One region of the Lysinibacillus sp. NPDC094177 genome, then DNA from elsewhere that is predicted to be linked to it. Evidence: riboswitches for the same ligand, from Rfam matches in the RefSeq annotation. Region 1 holds a riboswitch; each other region holds the start of a gene.
The links. A riboswitch is a leader RNA that binds a small molecule or an ion and turns the genes downstream of it on or off. The one in region 1 is predicted to bind S-adenosylmethionine.

Region 1 (5,986 bases):
CTATTAAACGTATACATCGTATTGTAAAATTTATCGCCCTTTTTCGTTGAAACAGAACCACCTACAATATGTACGCCAAGCTCTTTCGCTAGGTTTGATAAAAATGCTTTCGAACGTTCTCCATCCACATCTGCAAGCTCTGGTAATTTTTCAAGTGCGTAGCCTGTATTCCACATTTCTGGTAGCACAATAATTTCTGCACCTTGTTTTGCCGCTTCACGAATCTTATCCTCAGCGCGAGCAAAATTTTCTTCTACTTTGCCAAAGCCTACGTTTAATTGAATACAGCCAATCTTCATAGCTATTCCTCCTCTAGACAGTACTATTCTGTATTTATACTACAATAAATCAACCTTACTTCCATGGTTTTAGCTCAATATTTAGATTAACATTTCTCCACTTAATACTCGAACTGCCGAACCCGCGATTGCCACATCTTTTATTTTTGGTGTAACGTATAATAATCCACCACGTTTTGAAAGCTGTTTGCTAACGATGCTTTCTTTTGATAACTTTTCACACCAGTAAGGTCCTAACGCACCATGAGTGGAACCATTTACATGGTCTTCATCAATGCCTTGTGCTGGAGAAAAGAATCTTGAAACAATATCAATCCCCTCATCCTTAGAACGACTTGTAATACAAACACCACGTACAGGGAACTGATTCATCGCATGAAAATCAGCTTTGAAATCTGCAATATACTCTTCGTGACTTAGCTCCACGATATAATCCAATTCTGTTTTTCCCACATATGTTGGTTTCATACCAAGCCATTCTTCAAGCTCCAAAGGACATTCAATCTCTTCTAACTGGTACTTCTTAATTGTTATTTCAACCAGCTCATTAAACCAAATCGCTTGCAAAGGACCACTTAAAGTTTGGAATGTAATTGAAGAGTTGACGGGTACAATCCCTTGTTTCCAGAGTAAAAAAGCGCTAGCAATTGTCCCATGTCCACAAATCGGTATTTCCTTTGCTGGTGTAAACCATCTAAGAAAAAAATCATTATCCTTCTTTTGTACAAAAGCTGTTGTTGGTACAGGAATCTCCTGAGCAATTTTCTGCATCGTCGACTCAGGTATTACTGAATCAAGTAAACATACTGCTGCGGGATTTCCCATGTAAAGTTCTGTAGTAAAAGCATTGACGATAAAATATGAGACTTTGTTCATTTTTCCCACCCCCATATACGTATTTGGTCGCTTATAGTTACCTATAGTTTTTGAAAATGCTCTAGACAATTACTAAAAAAAGTAATATTATGTGCATCATATCTTTAATAATTATTATATTCTGAAAAAGGTGGACATGCATGGAATTCTCAAAAAAACTACAGCAACTCCCAACTCAATTTTTTGCAGCACTTGTGCAAAAAGTAAACGCTGCTCTAGCTGAAGGGCGTGATGTTATTAATCTCGGTCAAGGTAATCCTGACCAACCCACTCCTCCACACATTATTAAAGCATTACAGGGGGCAGCAGAAAATCCTCAAAATCATAAATACTCTCCATTTCGTGGCATAGCAGAATTACGCCAAGCAGCAGCAGACTTCTACAAACGTGAATACAATGTTAACATTGATCCTGAAACAGAAGTAGCTATTCTCGGTGGTACGAAAATTGGTCTTGTTGAGCTACCGTTGGCGGTTTTAAACCCTGGAGATACAATGTTACTACCTGATCCTGGATATCCAGATTACTTATCTGGTGTCGTATTAGGTGATGTTAATTTTGAAGTCATGCCACTTTTTGCAGAGAATAATTTCCTGCCTGATTATAATGCTTTATCCAATGAAGTAAAAGAAAAGGCAAAGCTTCTTTACTTGAATTACCCGAATAATCCAACCGGTGGTACTGCAACACTTGAATTTTTCGAAGAAACAGTACGCTTTGCAAAAGAGCACAATATTATCGTATCACATGATTTTGCCTACGGGGCGATTGGATTTGACGGCAATAGACCTATTAGCTTCCTGCAAGCTGACGGTGCAAAAGATGTCGGTATCGAAATGTATACATTATCCAAAACGTATAATATGGCAGGCTGGCGCATTGGTTTTGCAGTTGGTAACCCTGATATTGTTGCAGCCATTAACCTTATTCAAGATCATCTATTTTGTAGTCAATTTCCTGCAGTGCAACAAGCTGCGGCAGTTGCACTTACTGCTTCTCAATGTTGCGCTGATAAGCTAAGAGCGACTTATGAGCGTCGACGAAACGTCCTTATCGAAGAAGCTCAGCGAATTGGTTGGCAAGTAACAGCACCTAGAGGCTCTTTCTTTGCATGGCTCCCTGTCCCATTAGGTTTTACGAGTGAACAATTTGCTGATTTATTGCTCGACAAAGCTGATATCGCAGTAGCTGCAGGTAACGGCTTCGGTCAATATGGTGAAGGCTATGTGCGGGTTGGCTTACTTGTTAGCGAAGACCGCATACGTGAAGCAATCAGCAGAATTGAAAAATTAAACTTATTTAGCTCATGAGCGTTTCAATCCCCCTTCCTGAGCAAGAACCTATCGAAAAACTGTCCTATTAGCTCACACTTGCTACAGGGGACAGTTTTTTCATTTCACAATCTTTCTTGGTTGCTTCAGCCCCTCTTCTAGCGGATAAAATAGTGACCTGTTTCTTCAGCAAACTGTCGAATATGATAAATCCCTTGTACTTCTGCTAAAACGACATCGGCAGTGATAACAATATTCCCGCCTTACTTTAACAGACATTCCCATGCCTCTTTCGCAACTAAAATATTATAATAAAATAAAAAATTTAAAAAATTCAATTGACTAACTATATCCTATAATTTATATTAGTTCTATCGGATTTACAAAAAAATATTATAAATCTCTTATCAAGAGTAGCTGAGGGACTGGCCCTATGAAGCTCGGCAACCTCCTTTTTTAAGGAAGGTGCTAAATCCTGCAAACGATAGTCGTTTGAAAGATAAGAGAGGACGTTTTTTCATGAGCCTCTCTTAATTTTTTTAAGAGAGTTTTTTTTATCTTCATTTACATGAAGATAAAAGCCTCCGGCGGATGTCACGGATTTTGAAAGGAATGAATTGTGCTAGCACAATTCAAAATCCGGACGGCATTGTTTATCTGTAGCGAAAGCAAAGCGTCAGCTACAATTACGCCAAGGCGAAATTGTTTTTTTATACAAACCGATAAAACAACTTTGGAGGTATGTTTCATGAAAAAGAAAAACAAATTTTTATTAGGTTTAGCGAGTCTCACATTGGTAGCAGCGTTAGTAGGCTGTGGTACTAAAGAAGATAGTAAAAGTAAGGCTATTAATGAAAATAAAATTGTAGTGGGTGTAACTTCTGGTCCACACGAACAAATTGCAGAGGTTGCTGCAAAAGTTGCCAAAGAAAATGGCTTAGAGGTAGAACTAAAAACTTTCTCTGATTATGTTTTACCAAATACATCATTAGCCGAGGGTGATCTTGATGCAAACAGCTATCAACACAAGCCATTCCTCGATACATTTAACAAAGATCACAATACAGATTTAGTGCCAGTAGGAAAAACAATTTTGACTCCTATGGGCATATACTCTAAGAAATATAAATCATTCGATGAAATTCCTGATGGTGCAACATTCGGATTGCCAAATGATCCAACAAATGGAGCACGTGCACTATTTGTCCTTCAAGAGGCAGGCATTATTAAATTAAAAGGCGGAGCAGATTTAACAGCATCTATTCGTGATGTGGAAGAAAACAAAAAGAATTTGAAATTCATTGAATTAGAGGCTGCACAAATTCCAAAACAACTTAGTGAAGTAGATGTAGCAGCTATAAACACGAACTTCGCTCTTGATGCTGGCATTAATCCTAAAAAAGACTCCATTTTTTTAGAATCTACTAACTCTCCATATGTAAACTACATTGCGGTACGTGCTGAAAACAAGGATGACCCAACAATTAAAAAATTTGTTGAAGCTTATCAATCTGATGAAGTACGCAAATTTATTGAAGAGGAATTCAAAGGTTCTATTATTCCAAGCTGGTAAGTAACGATTAAGGTTCCTTCATATAATCAAGAATCTGCGAGACTCCTACAGGAAAGCTAGCAGATTCTTGCTTTATAGAAGGACTTAGAAAGGAGATATTCAGTATGATTCAATTAGAAAATATAACAAAAGAATTTAAAACTAAAAAAGGTATCGTCAAAGCAGTAGATGGTATTAACTTGCATGTCAAAAAAGGTGATATTCATGGGGTTATTGGCTACAGTGGTGCAGGAAAAAGTACCCTCATTCGCTGTGTCAATTTATTAGAGCGTCCAACAACAGGAAAAGTTTTGATCGATAATGTGGATATTAATGCCCTTTCTCTACACGACCTTCGCAAAACACGTCAAAAAATAGGGATGATCTTCCAACATTTTAATCTCTTAAAAACAGCGACCGTTTACAACAATATCTCGGTACCTTTAAAGCTTCTCGGCTATAACGACTCTGAAGTGAAAAACCGCGTTGCAAAATATGCAGAAATTGTTGGCCTAACAGAGAAATTAGATAGCTACCCTAACCAGCTTTCAGGTGGTCAAAAGCAACGTGTGGCTATTGCACGTGCCCTTGCCCAAGAGCCTGAGATTTTACTAAGTGATGAAGCGACAAGTGCACTAGATCCTGAAACAACTGACGCTATTCTTGAACTTCTGTTGAAAATTAATAGTGAGCTAGGTATCACTATTTTACTTATTACACATGAAATGAATGTTATTCAAAAAATTTGCGATGATGTTTCCGTTCTTGAATCAGGAGCGGTCGTAGAATATGGCTCTGCTATAGAACTATTTTCGAAGCCTCAGCACCCAACGACACGAAAGTTTTTAAACACTATTTCTCAACGCAATTTGTCTCCTTCTCTTATCGAGCAATTAAATCTTTCCGGAAGTGTGATTCGTTTAACATTCCTTGGAGAAAGTACAGGGAAACCATTACTTGCAGAAGTGAGCAAAGTTTATGATGTACAACCAAATATTTTAGCAGCCAATATCATTGAATTAAAAAACGGCATTGTCGGTAATATTGTAGTCCATCTACACGGTGAGGCACATATCGTAGAAAAAGCACTTAAGTATTTTACAGAAAACGGGGTAGGTGTTGAGGAGTTAGGAGGCGAATTAAATGAATAGCATTCAAAGCTTCTTTGCAGATTGGTCAGATGTTATTGGGAAATCTATTATTGAAACCTTCCAAATGGTCGGGATTTCATTATTCTTTTCTATTTTAATAGGGATCCCTTTAGGGCTTTTAATCGTTTTAACTCGCCAGGGACAATCATTTGAAAATAAATTTCTATATCAATTTTTCAATTTATTTATTAATATTATTCGCTCTGTACCGTTCATTATTTTACTATTTTTCATTTTACCGTTCACTAAGCTACTCGTTGGCACAACTATCGGTGTAAAAGGTGTTATTGTGCCGCTTGTTGTTTATACAGCGCCTTATATTGCACGACTTATGGAAACGGCACTTTTAGAAGTTGATCCAGGTGTTGTGGAAGCTTATACAGCAATGGGTATTAAACGTCATCATATTATTTGGAATGTATTACTACGTGAGGCTCGCCCATCCATCATTTTAGGTTTAACGATTGCCACAATCGGTCTTATAGGAGCAACTGCAATGGCAGGAATGGTTGGTGCTGGTGGTTTAGGTGATCTTGCATATCGCTACGGTCATTTACGTTATGAGGTCGATGTGATGTATGCGACAGTGTTTATCTTAATCATCCTAGTTCAGAGTATTCAATCAATAGGTAACCGCTTTGCTGCGAAACTAAAGAAAGATTAGTAGGAGGATTACGATGACAAAGACAACAGATGGCGATCTACTGTTAAAGAATATTAATGCACAAGCCCCCTTCCCTATTTGCTTTACAGATTTAGAAAAGGCTGTTGCAGAAAAATTGGAAGCTGGTCCGTTTGGCTACATCCGTTCAGGTGCTGGGGGTGAGCAAACATTAC
Region 2 (5,986 bases), on a different contig from region 1:
CAGGATCTTCTTAAAATAGCTCGTATCACACCAGTTATTAACCAAGTAGAACTACATCCACGATTGCAACAAACTGAGGTACGTTCGTTCTGCGAAGAGCACAATATACAAATGGAAGCTTGGGCACCATTAATGCAAGGTGGACTCCTCGATAATGAAACTATTTCAACAATAGCTGAAAAATACGAGAAATCAAATGCTCAAGTGATCTTACGCTGGGATATTCAAAATGGTATCGTCACAATTCCAAAATCTGTGCGTAAAGAACGTATGATTCAAAACGCTGATATTTTTGATTTCACCCTAACTGATGAAGAGATGGCGATCATTAACGCTATGAATCTAGAACAACGTGTTGGACCAAACCCAGATGTGTTTGACTTTGTCATGTAAACGATAGCTATGTAAACGTAAAAGAGACTGTCTAATTTTCTTCTCGTGACAGTCTCTTACCAATCTATTTAAGATGTATGCATCATCGCGATATCTTCATCACGTTGCATTAACAGTACATCTTCACCTTTATCTTGTAGCTTTTCGATATGTTTTTCACCCCAAGTGCAAAGGATGTTCAGCACAGGGTCCATTTCTTGACCATAAGGTGTTAACGAATATTCAACTTTCGGCGGTACTTGATTGAACACCTTGCGATTAATTAATCCAGACTGCTCTAATTCACGCAATTGGCTTGTTAGCATTTTTTGCGAAATGCCTGGAATCAATCGGCGAAATTCATTCGTACGAATCTGACCATGGTGGTTAAGATGACAAAGAATAATAGGTTTCCATTTGCCCCCAATGACTTCAAGAGTGGCTTCAACACCAATATTATAAACTTTTTTCATTGTAAACCCCCTGTAATATTCAAAAGTAACTAAAAGTACCCTACGAACTTTTTGGTATGTATGAATATTACTATACACTATACAAAAAATCAAAGGAGATATTATTAGAATGAAAGATACAAAAGTGCCGAATGCCAAACTAACATTACTCGCACTTGCCATCAGTGCATTTGGTATCGGCTCTACAGAATTTATAAGCGTCGGATTACTTCCATTAATTACAAAAGATTTTGATATAACATTAAGTACTGCGGGCTTAACCGTATCCATATATGCACTAGGTGTAACTATTGGTGCACCACTTTTAACAGCATTAACATCGCGCCTTAGTCGCAAAAATGTGTTATTGCTCGTCATGGTACTTTTTATTATCGGGAATTTACTTGCAGCTCTAGCACCCTCATTCTCATTACTAATTGCCGGCCGTATTATTTCAGCATTAGCACATGGCGTGTTTATGTCTATTGCCTCTGTTATCGCTGCAGATGTTGTGGCACCTAATAAACGAGCAAGTGCAATAGCTTTTATGTTTACAGGGCTAACATTAGCAACTGTCACTGGTGTCCCGCTAGGAACTTTTATTGGACAAGTAACTGATTGGCGAATGTCGTTCATTTTCATTGTTCTCATAGGCATCATTGGATTAATTAGTAATGCCCTGCTCGTGCCAAGTCACTTATCGAAAGGTAATCCAATATCCATTCGAGATATTGGTAAAGTATTAGGGAATATTCGAATGTTATTAATCCTCTTTATTACTGCAATTGGGTATGGTGGCGCATTCGTTGTATACACCTATGTTTCTCCTATTTTAGAGCAGTATATGGGCTACTCACCAAAGGCAATTGTCGTGATCTTAGTTGTATATGGTATTTGTGTTGCCATCGGTAATACATTAGGTGGTCGTTTTGCGAATAATAACCCTTTACGTTCTATTTTTATTATCTTTATCGGCTTAGCATTGGCAGTACTCGGCATCGGCTTCTTTTTGGAATCATCAATCATTGGATTATTGATGGTCTTTATGATGGGGCTATTTATGTTTATGAATGTGCCAGGATTACAGCTTTATGCCGTTCAGCTTTCAGAAAAGTATATACCATCAGCTATTTCAATGGCTTCAGCATTAAACATTTCAGCTTTTAACATTGGCATTTTTCTAGGGTCATACATCGGAGGATTCATCATTCGTCATCAATCATTAGCTCATACTCCTATATACGGATTCGGCATGGTGATGATTGCTGCAGCTACTACATTTCTATGGTTACTCTTTGATAGAAACAAACTTTGAAGATTTATCGGAACAAAATCTCATTTTATCGGAATCTTTTCTCGTTTTATCGGAACAATTTCAATTTTTATCAACGGGTACCTCCTCAGGGATTAGTCATAGTTGAGACCCTGGAGCGAAGCGGCAGCAACAAATGGCTTTTCTGTGCGAAAGCGAAGCGGCAGCAACAAATGGCTTTTCTGTGCGAAAGCGTAGCGGCAGCAACAAATGGCTTTGTTGTACATAATATAAGGTATCAGCATAGGATAGGAGGAATTTAGTTGTATTACAATCCTTATCCGTATTTTGTCTATCCTAATTATTATCCGGCATGGGTAATGGCAAATCAGCCAACAATTCAACACCCTTCTAGCCATCTAGCAATGCCGACAAACCCAACGAATAGAAGTCCATTTCCAATCGTCAATACAAAGAAATTGAAGACTTCCGCGAAACGGATCAAGGATATTATGCAGCAAGCACAATTACTTACGGATAAAATTGATGAATCAGAGCAATTTGCACATGATCTTATGGACGCGGCACAACAATCAAAGAAAACAGAAGTTGAAAAGTTAATTGCGTCAACAGGCATTACTATAAAATACGAAACTACCTATACACCAGATGGATTTCGTATAACATTTACTGAAAGTAGCTGTTGTAAACTAACATTAATTTTGGGTTGGTGAAGAGTTGGTCCTTTGAAGAGGGCCACTTTTTTTGCCTTTAGCATCTTTATGAATTTTAACCTTGTATCCCTATCGAACTTGTAAACTATAAATAAATATGCTAAAGTATTTGTAATTGTTATTTCTGAAAATTCTTATATTATTTTTTCTTATCAAGAGAGACGGAGGGATTGGCCCTATGAAGTCTCAGCAACCAGCCTATAGGTATGGTGCTAATTCCAATTGGCAAAATTCAGCCTTGAAGATGAGAAGACTTACTTATGTTGCATTGCACAAGAGTCCTCTTCTTCAAGGAGGACTCTTTTTTATTGTTGCATTCAAAAAAATTAAAAGAAAGCAGGGAACTATTATGACAAACGAACTTTTACGAGCAATTCAACTATTGAAATCGAAAGAATGGGTCGATTTAACACATACATTTGGTCCAAATTCTCCTCATTTCTTTATGTTTGACGATGCAAAATTTGAAACATTATTTTCGCATGACGATGGCTTCTTTGCACAACAATTCACTTTCCCTGGGCAATACGGAACACATATCGACCCACCTATTCATTTTGTGCGAGATACACGCTATTTAGAAGAATTGGAGCTAAAAGAACTAGTGCTACCACTAATCGTTATTGATAAATCGAAGGAAGCCGAAATTAATAACGACTACACGTTAAGTATTCAAGATATTCTTGACTTTGAAGCTGAATATGGAGAAATTGAAGCAGATACCTTTGTTGCGCTGCGTACCGATTGGAGTAAACGTTGGCCAGATAAAGAGTCTTTCAGCAATAAGGACGCTGATGGTAATAATCATATTCCGGGCTGGGGATTAGAAGCGTTACAATTTTTATTCAACGAACGAAAAGTAAGTGCTATTGGCCACGAAACTTTTGACACGGATTCAGCAGCAGATTTTCGTAAAAACGGTAAGTTAGACGGTGAATATTTTGTGCTAGAGAAGGATACTTACCAAATTGAGCTTATGACAAATTTGGATAAACTACCTCCAAAAGGGGCCGCTATATTCAATATTGTGCCAAAGCCTGAAAAAGCGTCTGGATTCCCTGTCCGTTCATTCGCAATATTACCTTAATATAGCAAAAGGTCTGATTCAATAAATATAGAATCAGACCTTTCTTCATGAAAATAATTTATTTCGCTGTATTCCTTCTTTTGAAAACAAAATAAACGATCAACATTATTAATATGAACAATACTATAAGATAAACACTGTAACGGGATACATATAACCCAACATAACGCCATTTCTCTCCAAGTATCGTTCCTAAGGTAATAAAAGTAAATGTCCATATAGTTGCTCCCGTATATGCAAAGAAAGCAAATTTTTTATAAGGATAATTATTAATAGCCGCAATATATGCTGTTAGATGACGCACACCAGGAATAAAATATCCTATTAATAATAATCCTGGACCTATTTTCGCAAATAACTTTTTAGTAAAATCAATTTTCTGTTCAGTAATATGGATTTTCGAACCGTATTTTTGCAATAAAGGAAGCCCGAATTTATAACCTATATAGTAGCTCAGGGTAATTCCCCCTGCCGCACCTACGATAGCGCTGATTAAAGCTGGGATATGTGCTAGAGTTTCGCGATAAACACTATACCCTACATATGTTAAAAATATCTCATCTGGAAGTGGTAGCCCAACAATCCCTCCAACTAGGATAAGAATGATGCCAAAATATCCGTAATGTTCAATAAGAGATTGCACATGATGCGCCATAATTCCATCCCACCTAAAACGTAATAATTTTTAATAGTTAGCTTTATAATAACTCAATGGAAACAACATTATGAGTGTTATGTATTTAATACAGTTTTCTCCAATCAATTATGCCTCGGCATAATTGCGTCCGGAATCGGCTTTGTGCTTAGGCCTGCAAATGTTTTTTGTGCGAAAGCGTAGTGCTAACGCAGCGACAGCAACAGATGTCTTTTGCGCGAAAGCGTAGTGCAACGAAGCGACAGCAACAGCATGATGTTGGTCACTCAGTCGTCGCCACAGGACGTGGCGTTCTTAGACTGAGTTCCTCTATTTCAGGGGTTGTTTGGACACCCGCTGAAAAGTGACTTAAAACCACATTCATCTCACCACCTATTGAAGTGGGAGACTTCTGTAACTGCCGTTTCACTTACGTTACATAAAACATCTGTACCTGTCGCTTCGCTTTCGGTCAAAAGACATCTGTACCTGTCGCTTTGCTTTCGGTCAAAAGACATCTGTACCTGTCGCTTCGCTTTCGGTACAAAAAATATTTGTACCTGTCGCTTTGCTTTCGGTCAAAAGACATCTGTACCTGTCGCTTTGCTTTCGGTCAAAAGACATCTGCTGAAAGGAGTTAAATTATTTGTAGCTCACGAAGAGCATAATCAATACCATTCTCAGTTGATTTTTTCGTTACATAATCAGCAACATTTTTTAATGCTTCACTACCATTGCCCATCGCAATACCAAAGCCAACCTGCTCCAGCATGTCGATATCATTATCTCCATCACCAAAAGCAAAAGCTTCCCCAGGGTTCAAGTTAAAATAATCTAGTACAGCCTGAACAGCAATAGATTTGGAAACATCATGTTGCAAAACGTTTGTAATGTAAGGGTGCCACCTTTTAAATAATAAATGAGGGAATTTTGAAATATACTTTTTCTCCACATCCTCATTGCCATATAAACACATTAAGTAAACTTCTTGCGTTAAAATATCTTCATTAATCATAGGAAACTCTCGCAAAGATAATGTCTCTTGCATAGCTTTCAATGTCTCTTGTTTTTGGACGTTATTCATCGATAATTGTTCTGTAAAAAACGAGAGACTTTGTTTATTTTCATCAGCAAAATCCTTAACTGCCTGGACAATTTCTTTTGCAACAGGTATTTTATGTATTACTTGATCTTGATGCTTAACATATGCTCCATTAGCTGTAATAAACGTCTCTATTCCTATATTTCTTAACTCCTGGCACATTGATAAAGGTCTTCCTGTAGCAGCAACAATATGAATTCCTTTGTTTTTTAATCGCTCAATAGCGTTCCTTGTACTTTCTTCAATACGACCATCTTCATAATTAACAAGCGTCCCATCTACGTCAAAAAATACAATTTTATAATTCATCGTTCGCTCCTTATCATTTTGTTTATTTTCACCAAGTATATCGA
Region 3 (5,986 bases), on a different contig from region 1:
CTGTAACTAAAATTTTTGCTACTTCTAGCTCAATTCCTAATTTATTTTTAAGCTCTTCACGCTTTTCATTTAATATATGGTAAATTCCTTGACCTACCGTTCCAAATCCTAATATAGCTGCCTTTATAGTTGCCATTGTTGTTATTCCCTCCAACTTACATTCCGCAGTTTCATTATATTTATTTCGTCTCAGCTTAATTCGTACAGATTTTGAATTGTGCGCCGACTTTACAAAGCAGGTCAACTTGCCGTGTCTCTAACACTTCGTTTTCAATCAGATATTTAGTCATGTTGTTTCACTCTCGCTACAAAAATATTCTGAATAAAGATACAAAGTCTGCGAAACAAACAAATTCAAATAATTCAAAATTCAACTTAAAGAAAATTGTAACGTATATACATACATTGCACAAGAAAAATCTTTCTAGGATGGACATTTGTTTCCTCTAGAAGTGCAAAAGAAATCGTTTTCATCCCTTTTAATATATGATTTTTCACTTGATCTATAATAATTGAACAAATATTGACGATTCTTAATAAAAAAATATGGATCATCTATGGTTAATTTCCGTTTTGACTGAGGGCGTTCGATGATCCGCTTGAGCCAACAGGATGTTGGTCACGAAGGATGTGATGGTATTAGCCTTCGTTCCTCTATCGCTGAGCCCCAAGGAGTCGCCCAGTCAGAACGAAGATCAACTTATATATGGCATAAATTTTTAACAAATGTCATCCACAACTTTTGGTGATATACCAAAAATAAATGCCTTTCTTCTATTATATATGTATGTAAAGACATTCATAAAAATTGTTCTTTTAAAATATATTAATAAAAATTTTTTCTGTATATGTTCATCATCTAATTTAAAAAGCTCATTCCCTGTAGCAGCAGAGAATGAGCCCGATTATATGAGGGATAATTAGCTAGCTTTGGCTAGCAATTTATAACGATATTGAGTTAAAGCTTGTTGCACCAATCCTATTTCCTCTTGCGTAAAATTTGGTATTGCATACGTACGTTCAACTAATTGGAATGTACCGTATTTTAAGTAATACTCTGTCGCAGGTAGAGGAATATGATTTGCTCCATAGCTTTCATAAGCTTCGAAAACTTCTTTTACTGTATAACCTTCCTCTTTGGCATAAACGATTTCCTTAAACGTAGAATGTCCAAAGATCTCTTGCCATTTACGCTCAACTGACGCAAGTATGTTTTGAATGGACATGTTGTTCACAAATACATGACCTTCATTTAATTCATAAATAAGATAAGATGCTATGTTTTGCGCACTATAAACATTTCCCATTTAAAACACTCCTTATCATCAGTTTTTGTAGATAAGAGTAATTACTGGCTGAGCAACTACTCCTCTTTATATATTCAAAAGTGGGGGAGCACTTTTGAAAACTAAATTAGTCTATAAATTGGTTCTAGGTTGGTAGCCTTTCGAACACTTTTCTTAATCCCTAGTATAAAACAAGGATTTAAGTAAGTCAATAATACTTATAAAATTACTAGGTATTAATTTTAAACAATTTCCTTACTCTCACCAAATGAGGCGAGTGGATGATGCAGCAACGTTTTACGCATTACCAAATGAGGCCTATCGAATGGGAAAATACGTAAACGCTACAACATTAACCAATGTTTTTTATTTATTATGCTTCTACTTGTTGTTGTGAAGCTGTTACTTGTTCAATAGCTTGTTCTAAATCTGCAATAATGTCCTCTACTGCCTCTAGACCGATGGATAAGCGAATGAGCGATTCGGTTACGCCAGTTTGGATTAGCTCCTCAGCTGATAGTTGCTGATGTGTAGTAGATGCTGGATGAATAATTAACGATTTGGCATCCCCTACATTTGCTACGTGCGAGAATAATTTCACACTATCGATTAATTTACGTCCTGCTTCACGTCCACCTTTAATACCGAATGTAAGCACTGAACCGAAGCCATTTCTTAAATATTTTTTTGCTAAATCATGAGTAGGGAAATCTTCTAAGCCATTGTAATTTACATATTCCACAGATGGGTGGTTTCGTAAATATTCAGCCACTGCTAGTGCATTTTCATTATGTTTAGGAATACGCAAATGAAGCGTTTCTAAACCTTGTAATAAATTAAATGCTGCATCTGCACTTAATGTTGGTCCAAAGTCGCGTAGTAATTGTACACGCAGTTTTGTAGCAAATGCAGCTGCTGCTGTGTCAATACCATAACGCAAACCGTGATAAGAAGCATCTGGTTCGGTAAAGCCTGGGAAACGTCCACGAGTCCAATCAAACTTCCCTGCATCTACTACAACTCCACCTAAAGTTGTACCATGACCACCAATCCATTTTGTTGCGGAATGAACGACGATATCAGCACCGAAGTCAATTGGTGTAGAGCCATATGGCGAAGCAAATGTGCTATCAATAATTAATGGCAAGCCGTTTTCATGTGCTATATTTGCTACCTTTTCAATATCTAGTACCTTTAAACTTGGATTCCCGTAAATTTCAGCGAACACGGCCTTTGTTTTATCAGTAATAGCTGCTCGGAAATTTTCTGGATTTGTTTCGTCTACGAAAATCGTTTTAATACCGTAGTTTGGTAGTGTGTTGGCGAATAAATTATAAGTACCTCCGTATAAAGAGCTAGCTGCAACAATTTCATCCCCTGCACCTGCAAGATTTAAAATGGAAAATGCGATTGCTGCTGCACCAGATGAAAGTGCTACTGCTGCTGTACCGCCCTCTAATAAAGCAACGCGCTTTTCAAAAACATCTACAGTTGGGTTTGTAATGCGCGTGTAAATATTGCCAGCTTCCTCTAAGGCAAAAAGACGTTGCGCATGAGCAGTGTCTTTAAAAACGAATGCCGTTGAGCGATATACGGGTACTGTACGAGATCCTGTTACCGGGTCTGGCTCTTGCCCACCGTGTAACAGCAATGTTTCTGGTTTAAAATTTGTCATTGTATACCTCCAAATGGTTATTTTTTTACGATGGTACCGGAGATGAGGAGGATTTTTTCAGTAGAAAACAAAAACCCTCTTCAGCTAAGAAGAGGGTTGCGGTTGCAAGTTTTCCTCCCCTTATCTGCCAGATCCAAGTAAGAATCTGTAGGAATTAGCACCTTAGTAAGTTCGTCACTTACTGGTTGCCGGGCATCATAGGGCCTATCCCTCCGCCGCTCTTGATAAGAGTATGAGATTCAATTTCCATCGTTGTTACACAGTATAAAACATAGACTTTTTCTCTGTCAACACTAAAATTTTATTTTTTCCGAAACTTCTGTCTGCTTTTTTATGTAATACAAACGCATACACTATTTTAATATTTAATAGTTTATCACCAAAACGTGGGGTTGATTTCTGTTCCTACTGGGCGCTTTCCTAGGGGCGTCCAGCCTCCAATCAAATTATATAAATGGTATAGATTTAAACAAATTCCACCCATATCTTTTGGTGATGAACCTATTTATTTAGAAAGGAGGACTTCTATGATAAAGGCCGTTATCATTTTTCTTCTTGCTGGTTATTTTATTGGCTGTATTCATGGTTCTAAAGTTGCTCAATTTTTATCCGGGGTAGATCTAAAAAAGTCTGGTTTTGGCAATGCAGGTGCCTCTAATGCAACACTTTCCCTTGGATGGAAATACGGTATATTAGTTGCACTTATCGATATCGGTAAAGGCGTTGCAGCTATTATCGGTGCTCATGTCTATCTAGCAGATACAACACAATTAACAGAAGTACAAGTTTGGCTCTTTACCTATATCGTAGCTGCTGGTGTCATTCTAGGTCATAATTTCCCATTTTATATGGCCTTCAATGGTGGCAAAGGAACTGCTTCAATCATCGGGATATTACTTGCGGTTGATTGGAAAATTGGCTTATTTGCACTCATTTTATTTGTTATTTTATCTTTCGCTACGAACTATTTAATTGTTGGTGTACTTGAATTCTACCTTGTTTTTTGTACTGCCACATATTTATGGATTCCTGGAGTTGGCCCAACGATTATAGCCTTACTACTTTTTGGCATAGCGCTCATTTTGCATCTCGAAAATATTAAACGATTAATACAGGGAACTGAGCCTAAAGTAACCTCTGCATTTAAAAAGAAAAAATAATATCTTTTGGAAATTTTCGTCTGTTCTATGACCACATTTTTTCTCGTAATTGCCCGTTATCTCTATAAATTGAGAGTATTTCATATGTAAATTTTCTTTACAATAAATAAACAAATTACTTTCTTAATAAAGCATTTTACTAGCCGATGTTATAGGAAATAATATCCACATTTATAGAAAGGATGAAAAAGTATGTCTACTTCTGAACAAGCAAAACCGAAACGTAATTTGAAGCCGCTCTGGATTGGATTAGCCTTCGCTTCACTAATCATCATTATTTTTTTACCTAATAACGGCGATTTACCTGAAGCTGGACAACGGGCTTTAGCTATCTTAGCTTTCGCAGTCATTCTTTGGGTTACAGAAGCTGTCTCCTATCCCGTTAGCTCGGCCATGATTATTGCCCTCGTTACAATTTTACTAGGGTTGGCTCCGTCAATGGAAGATCCAGCAAGAGAGCTAGGAACATCGGATGCACTAAAATTAGCATTAAGTGGATTTAGTAATTCTGCAGTTGCACTAGTAGCCGCAGCTCTTTTCCTAGCGGCAGCCATGCAAATTACGAATTTACATAAACGTCTTGCACTATGGATACTTTCACTAGTAGGGACAAAAACGAAAGCCATTGTATTCGGTGCTATTTTAGTATCTATTGCACTCGCATTCTTTGTCCCTTCTGCTACTGCACGTGCAGGCGCAGTTGTCCCAATACTACTCGGAATGGTAGCAGCATTTGGGTTACCACGTGATAGTCGACTTGCTGCTTTACTTGTCATTACCTCTGTGCAAGCTGTCTCCATTTGGAATATCGGTATTAAAACGGCAGCAGCTCAAAATATGGTCGCTTTAAATTTTATTAAAGAACAATTTGGTGTTGATATTTCTTGGGGTTCTTGGTTACTTTACGCTGCCCCCTTCTCAATCATCATGTCAGTAGCTCTATTTTTCATTATGATTACACTAATTAAGCCTGAAACAAGTAATATTGAAGGCGGTAGAGAAGTAATCAAAAAACAGCTTGCGGAACTTGGTCCATTAAAAGCTCCAGAAATTCGTTTAATCATAACATCGGTAGTTTTATTATTTTTCTGGGCTACTGAGGGCAAACTTCACCCATTCGATACAACAACCGTCACAATCGTTGCAATTGCTATTTTATTAATGCCAAAAATCGGAGTCTATTCGTGGAAGCAAGTTGAACCGCATATTCCTTGGGGGACAATTATTGTCTTTGCAGTAGGAATTATGCTAGGAACGGTTTTACTTAATACTAAAGGTGCATCGTGGTTATCTGATAAAGTATTCGGTTCACTCGGTTTAGATTCTATGCCAATTCTTGCAACAATCGCGCTTGTTACTTTATTTAATATTCTTATTCATTTAGGTTTTGCAAGTGCAACAAGCCTAGCATCTGCGCTTGTACCAGTATTTATCGTTTTAGCCTCAACATTAACGACTAATGTTGATCAGGTTGGTTTCGTTATCGTGCAACAATTCGTTATTAGCTTTGGCTTCCTCTTACCTATTAGTGCACCACAAAATATGCTTGCCTATGGTACAGGAGCCTTTACAACAAAGGATTTCTTAAAATCCGGTATTCCATTAACGATTATTGGATACATCCTAGTCCTTCTATTCTCCGCAACGTATTGGAAATGGATTGGATTATTGTAAGAAGAAGCTAGGGTTTTCTTTGGATAGCTGAGCAGTTCAGTTCAAGGTGTTACCCGATTACTTCGTAGAGCTCCTAAGCATTCGAGATTACATTATTAACAATTAAAAGCCTTGAAGGAACAAATCAACTGACCTTCAAGGCTTTTACAACTTTATTATTTCGATAAAGCAGGGTTCTTCATCGTACCATT
Region 4 (5,986 bases), on a different contig from region 1:
TATACTGCTCATCTCCCGTACCTACAGGGAACATTAATGGGTCGAAGATAATATCTTCTGGAGCAATACCCCACTTTTCTGTTAACAATTTATATGAACGTTCAGCAATCTCTAGCTTGCGATGTCGATCAACCGCCATACCCTGTTCATCAATTGTACCGACAACTAAAGAGGCGCCATATTTTTTCACTAGCGGTAAAACTGCGTCAAAACGCTCCTCACCATCCTCTAAGTTAATAGAATTAATGATGGCTTTTCCTTGAGAAAACTTAAGTGCTTCCTCAATTACTTTTTCATCTGTTGAATCAATTACAAGAGGTACTTTTACTTTTTTTACAACCTCCTGCATAAAGCCTCGCATATCCGCTAATTCATCGCGGTCAGGATTCGCTAAACAAATATCGATCACATGTGCTCCATTTTTCACCTGAGCACGCGCGATTTCAGCCGCTTCCTCAAACTTCCCATCAATAATTAAATTTTTAAACTTACGAGAGCCGATGACATTTGTCCGTTCTCCAATAAATAACGGACGCATAGAATCGTCGTACACCAATGGCTCGATACCTGAGACTACATGACCATGCGTTGCATCTGGTAATTGTCGAGGCTTTTCGTCCTTTAGCACCTCTCGAATAGCAGCAATATGTGCTGGCGTTGTACCACAGCAGCCCCCAACAATATTAAGCCAGCCCTTTTCTGCAAAGCCTTTTAGCTTTTGTGACAAAGATTCAGGTGACTCATGATAGCAGCCTTCCTCGTCCGGCAATCCTGCATTCGGGTAACAGCTAATATAGCCTGTTGAAAGCTCTGCTAGAGAACGAATATGATCAGTCATAAATTCTGGTCCAGTCGCACAGTTTAAACCAACTGACAATGGCTTTATATGCTCGATGGAAATATAAAAAGCATCAATTGTTTGACCGGCCAGCGTCGTTCCCATCGGTTCAATTGTTCCAGATATCATCACAGGAAGCTCTTTTCCAGTTGCCTTAAAGGCACGAGATACCCCCAATGTCCCTGCTTTTACATTCAGCATATCCTGACTAGTTTCTAGCAACAGAACGTCCGCTCCGGCTTCAATTAATGCCTTTGCCTGAACATAAAAGTTTTCCTCTAACTCATCAAATGTAATTCCACCTGTAACCGATAAGGTTTTTGTAGTTGGTCCCATTGCCCCTGCTACAAAACGTGGCCAGTCGGATGTTGAAAACTCATCCACTGCTTTGCGTGCAATTTCCACAGCCCGTTTATTGATTTCTTCTGCCTTCGCACCAAGATCATATTCATTTAATACAAGTGGTGTACCTCCAAATGTATTTGTACAAATAATATCTGCTCCAGCCTCTAAGTATTTTCTATGAACTTTTTCAAGCACATCTGGTCTAGTTAGCACGAGATTTTCATTACAGCCGTCATATTCCTCGCCGCCAAAATCCTCTGCTGATAAATTTTCATTTTGTAGCATTGTACCCATTGCGCCATCAAGAATTAAAATTCGTTTCTCTAGTTGCTCTTCAATCAAGTGCTTAGCCATTTATACTTACCCCTTTTTTCTGTTCATCCAATTGCTCAATAAATTTCATTAATTCTAGTGTCATATCGTAGCGTAAAAATGGTGTGATGAGGTAAATACCATTGAAATATTCCGCTGCTACTTCTACTAATTCTTTAGCAATTGCAATCCCTTCTAGTGTTGCGCGTTCCTTATCATCCCCACAAGCCTTCATACGCGTTAACGCATCATCTGATAGCTTGATGCCCGGTACTTCATGATGTAAGAACTCCGCACTTTTATAGCTCGTTACTGGCATAATACCTATATAAATCGGTGTTTCTAAATGCTTTGTTGCCTCGTAAATTTCCACGATTTTTTCCTTTGTATAAACAGGCTGTGAAATAAAATAATCTGCCCCATGTTCAATTTTCTTTTCTAATCGAGAGACAGCGCGATCCAGCACACGTACATTAGGATTAAACGCAGCCGCTACAGAGAAATTTGCCTTTTTACGAAGTGGTTTCCCTGAGAACGATACACCTTTATTTAACTGTTTTATTAATTGGATTAGCTCCATTGATGATACATCATAAACGCTAGTTGCCCCTGGGAAATCTCCTACCTTTGTCGGATCTCCAGTAACTGCTAAAATATCATGAATCCCTAGTGCATTTAATCCCATTAAATGTGATTGAAGACCAATTAAATTACGATCTCGGCATGTTATATGTGTCAATGGGCGGACCCCGTGCGTTTCTTTCAGTAAGGCACCCATTGCGACATTGCTAATCCTTGGAGAAGCAAGTGAATTATCAGCCATCATGACGACATCCGCGCCCGCCTCATATAATTTTTTTGCCCCTTTAATAAAGCCCTCAATCTCTAAATGTCTTGGTGTATCTAACTCCACTATAACTGAGCGTTCACGTTTTACTTTTACATGTAATGGCTCGTAATTTGGTGGTTCTGCCTCACGTAAAAACTCTACTTTTTCTGGCTTCGCGTACTTTTCCTCTACTGGAGATAGCTCCTCTAAGTGCTTTTTCACAGCAGCAATATGCTTTGGTGTCGTACCACAACAGCCACCAATTAAACGCACCCCCTGATCGCGAAGTGCTACAGCTGCTCGCCCAAAGTAATCTGCCTCTGATTCATAAACGACACGGCCATCCTCCAAGTCAAGAAGAGAGGCATTCGGATATGCCGACATAAATGCCTTTTCTGGAAGCTCTACACCTTCAAATGCTTGTATAGTATGGTGCGGACCTAAGCGACAGTTAACACCAACGATATCAGCACCTAGCGCTTCAAGTTCATGTAAAGCATTATTTAAACTCATTCCATTTTGTAAAACTCCTGGTTCATGCATAGAAACTTGAGCAATAATCGGTAATATTGTTTTAGTTCGTAGCATTGTTAAAGTTGCTGTTAGTTCTTCAAAATCATAATATGTTTCAAGTAAAAGGCCATCTGGATTTCCTGCAAGTAAAACAGTGGCTTGCTCATCAACCGTTGCTAAAATTTCCTCTAACGTTGCGTCACTCTTTCGAATACCGCGGATTCCCCCAATAGTACCTAAGACAAATTGTCCACCCTCTGCCGCCGCTCGTTTTGCAATCGTTATAGCAGCTTCATTAAACTGCTGCACACGAGATTCTAATCCATAGCGGGCTAATTTTATGGCATTAGCACCGTAAGTGTTCGTTTGAATAATATCGGCACCAGCTGCTATATATTCTCTATGAATCTTTTCAATTAATTCAGGTTTTTGTATATTCATTTCCTCATGGCAGTACTCCAAGCCATAACCATATAAAACTGTACCAATTGCACCATCTGCTGTAAGAACATTTGTTTTTAACCTTTCAAGCAATCCCATAAAATTAGCCTCTCTTCCCTTATCTATATCAATTATGCCTCGGCATAATTCCGTGACATCCGCCGGAGGCTTTAGGCCAAACACGACGTAGCAACTTAAATCCGTTTATTCATCTCACCACCTATAGAGGTGGGAGACTTCAGCTGAAAGAAGTTAAAATAAAAAAGCCTTCTTTTACATAAAAAGAAGGCTTTAACGTTTCGTAATTGTTTTCCTTCTCATCTTCGACACAATGGTCTTCTGGATTTAGCACCTGACAATAAGTTGGTTGCTGAAGCTTCATAGGGCCAGTCCCTCAGCTTCTCTTGATAAGAATTTAGTATGAATTTTTTAAATAATTAAAAGAATCATAACGTTTACAAACGATTGAGTCAAGACTATTTCACTGAACACAGGATAATTTTTGCGAAAAATATAATATTTTGATTTATATCAGACAATTACGATAGTTTTCCAGCAAGTTCTTCACCAATTTTTTTACCATTTTGAATACATGCACCTATGCCTACTCCAAAATAAGAGCATCCCGCTATGGATAAATTCGGATAGTTTTTCTCAAGCTCTTGCACTAAACCTTGCAACGCTTCACGATGTGCCAAATCATACTTCGGCATCTGGTCAATCCATTTTGTCACATCGACAACAGTTGGTTTTTCCTCAATCCCCAAGCTTTTTCTTACATCCTCTAGGGCAACAGCTGCTAACTCTTCATTTGTCATCATACGCAATCCTTCATACGCAGGGTTAATGCTCTTATAAAAAAGTCGTACAAGTAATTTTCCTTCGGATGAGGTATGTTTCCACTTGCGACTTGTCCACGTTGCTGCATTACAAATAACATCTGAATTATGGGATACTATATAGCCTGTTCCATCTGCTGGTAATCTATTATCAGGTACATCAAACCCTAAATAAATCGTAATTGCGGATGCAGTATTGAATTGTTCAAAATAGCAGTTCAAAGATTTATCCTGCAATAAGCTTTGTACCGATTCATTTGGCAGTGCCATTACAACATGATTTGCTTCTATCATTTTACCGTTTGCTAATGTAACAAGGTATTGATTTTCCTGCTTTTTAACACTAGTAGTGGCAATTCCTTTTATAACTTCTACATCCGTTAATGTTTCTTCAAGCCTATCAATTAGTGATGATAAACCATTTTTAAATGAAATAAATTTTTTATTGGATGCTTTCACAAATTGTTCCCTATTTGCATCGAAACCTTTAATAATACTACCGTAATCATTTTTGTAATCGATTAAATACGGTAAAGTGGAAGCAATTGAAAGTTGATTTAAATCTCCCGAATATACACCTGCAAGTACGGGCGCTATTTGGTTTTGAACAAGCTCCTCACCTAAATAATACGTTAGAAATTCCCCAATAGAGCTTTCCTTTGTAAACCCTTCATTTGGCATTGTTAAATCCTTTAATGCTTCTTTTTTACCTTCCTCTGATACAAGCGTACTTTCCTCAAGAGATTGTAAGCTCATAGGAATACCGAACGTTGAGTCTGCTGGGATGGCATGTAGCTCATTATTTGTGTAAATATATGAAACACCCGTTTCATTGTACACAAGATTTTGCTCAAAATTAAGTTCCTCTACTAACTCCATGACACCTTTATGACGCGCTACAATAGAATCTGCACCTGTTTCCATGATGAAACCTTGTTCGTATGCAGAGTGAATCTTGCCACCAAGGTATGTATTTTTTTCAACAAGCACAAGTTTTACATCTAAATTTTTCTCCTGAACTTGGCGTTGTAAATAATGCATCGTACACAATCCCGTAATTCCGCCACCTAATACAACAACTGTTTTCATATTAACCGCCCCTATTTTTAGTTCTTTATTCAGTATAAACTTTTTTATCGAAAAATTACGTTAAACCCTTTACAAATTTAGCAAAAATGGAGCTAACCAGCGGGAATGTTGTGGCGCTTTAGATGTGATTTCCGTACCAGGCTACTAGCTTTCGCGCAAAAAACATTTGGTGCTGTCCATTCGCTTTCGCACAGAAAACATTCGTTGCCCAAAGCGGCTCATCGAACAGTCGGAACGGAGATCAACCTCTCGTTTTGCCTAAGAGTCATACTTTATTTAATATGACACCCTAATTTCATTTACATAATAGTTTTCAACAACATGAAAGGAGCTATCCAGCGTATTGGATAGCTCCTTTTGTTTCACAGCATATATTGAATTAAACAGTACATGTCCACTAGAGGCTTTTATCTGCCTAATAGATATTATATATTAACAGTTGATATAGTGTTATTTATACCCTGAAGTTTGTAGCACCTAAAAAAATTAAAACACTATTTCTTCGCCTTTTACTTTTCTCTTAATTAATTTAAATTTTGTGCAAAGCTAGCTAACGTTTTAGCAGAATTTTTTACTTCATTAAAAGCAATACCTAAATCGCCTAGAATTTCTACTATTGCTTGTACTTCTTTTTCCATCCGACCATTTTGTTCTTTGGCTTCGGTCATAGCTTCCAATATGTTAATAAATTGTCCTTCCGTTCGAACCATATTTTCTTCGCCAGATGCTACCTCTTCTTGAATATTACTAAGCGAATGAACAAGTTTATCTGTTCGCTCA

Region 2: linked by a shared signal. The riboswitch ahead of ACQKNC_RS12470 (cyclase family protein) and the one ahead of ACQKNC_RS16915 (MetQ/NlpA family ABC transporter substrate-binding protein) in region 1 are both predicted to bind S-adenosylmethionine.
Region 3: linked by a shared signal. The riboswitch ahead of ACQKNC_RS19285 (O-acetylhomoserine aminocarboxypropyltransferase/cysteine synthase family protein) and the one ahead of ACQKNC_RS16915 (MetQ/NlpA family ABC transporter substrate-binding protein) in region 1 are both predicted to bind S-adenosylmethionine.
Region 4: linked by a shared signal. The riboswitch ahead of ACQKNC_RS18715 (bifunctional homocysteine S-methyltransferase/methylenetetrahydrofolate reductase) and the one ahead of ACQKNC_RS16915 (MetQ/NlpA family ABC transporter substrate-binding protein) in region 1 are both predicted to bind S-adenosylmethionine.

The regions. Positions count from the first base shown of each region.
Region 1 is NZ_JBNNTW010000011.1:20,800-26,785, reverse strand. It holds gene ACQKNC_RS16930 (carbon-nitrogen family hydrolase) at 1-299, opposite strand, end outside; gene ACQKNC_RS16925 (PhzF family phenazine biosynthesis protein) at 381-1,175, opposite strand; gene ACQKNC_RS16920 (pyridoxal phosphate-dependent aminotransferase) at 1,316-2,485, shown strand; SAM riboswitch class I at 2,848-2,952, shown strand; gene ACQKNC_RS16915 (MetQ/NlpA family ABC transporter substrate-binding protein) at 3,195-4,019, shown strand; gene ACQKNC_RS16910 (methionine ABC transporter ATP-binding protein) at 4,124-5,149, shown strand; gene ACQKNC_RS16905 (methionine ABC transporter permease) at 5,142-5,813, shown strand; gene ACQKNC_RS16900 (alpha-hydroxy acid oxidase) at 5,827-5,986, shown strand, end outside.
Region 2 is NZ_JBNNTW010000006.1:160,564-166,549, forward strand. It holds partial or broken gene ACQKNC_RS12450 (aldo/keto reductase) at 1-393, shown strand, start outside; gene ACQKNC_RS12455 (winged helix-turn-helix transcriptional regulator) at 462-845, opposite strand; gene ACQKNC_RS12460 (MFS transporter) at 955-2,139, shown strand; gene ACQKNC_RS12465 (hypothetical protein) at 2,400-2,810, shown strand; SAM riboswitch class I at 2,957-3,061, shown strand; gene ACQKNC_RS12470 (cyclase family protein) at 3,160-3,897, shown strand; gene ACQKNC_RS12475 (DedA family protein) at 3,956-4,552, opposite strand; gene ACQKNC_RS12480 (Cof-type HAD-IIB family hydrolase) at 5,169-5,942, opposite strand.
Region 3 is NZ_JBNNTW010000015.1:70,847-76,832, forward strand. It holds gene ACQKNC_RS19275 (homoserine dehydrogenase) at 1-136, opposite strand, end outside; gene ACQKNC_RS19280 (hypothetical protein) at 921-1,307, opposite strand; gene ACQKNC_RS19285 (O-acetylhomoserine aminocarboxypropyltransferase/cysteine synthase family protein) at 1,660-2,961, opposite strand; SAM riboswitch class I at 3,079-3,192, opposite strand; gene ACQKNC_RS19290 (glycerol-3-phosphate acyltransferase) at 3,489-4,121, shown strand; gene ACQKNC_RS19295 (DASS family sodium-coupled anion symporter) at 4,314-5,795, shown strand; gene ACQKNC_RS19300 (acetyl-CoA hydrolase/transferase family protein) at 5,951-5,986, opposite strand, start outside.
Region 4 is NZ_JBNNTW010000014.1:31,096-37,081, forward strand. It holds gene metH (methionine synthase) at 1-1,537, opposite strand, end outside; gene ACQKNC_RS18715 (bifunctional homocysteine S-methyltransferase/methylenetetrahydrofolate reductase) at 1,530-3,377, opposite strand; SAM riboswitch class I at 3,593-3,692, opposite strand; gene ACQKNC_RS18720 (protoporphyrinogen oxidase) at 3,818-5,206, opposite strand; gene ACQKNC_RS18725 (protoglobin domain-containing protein) at 5,731-5,986, opposite strand, start outside.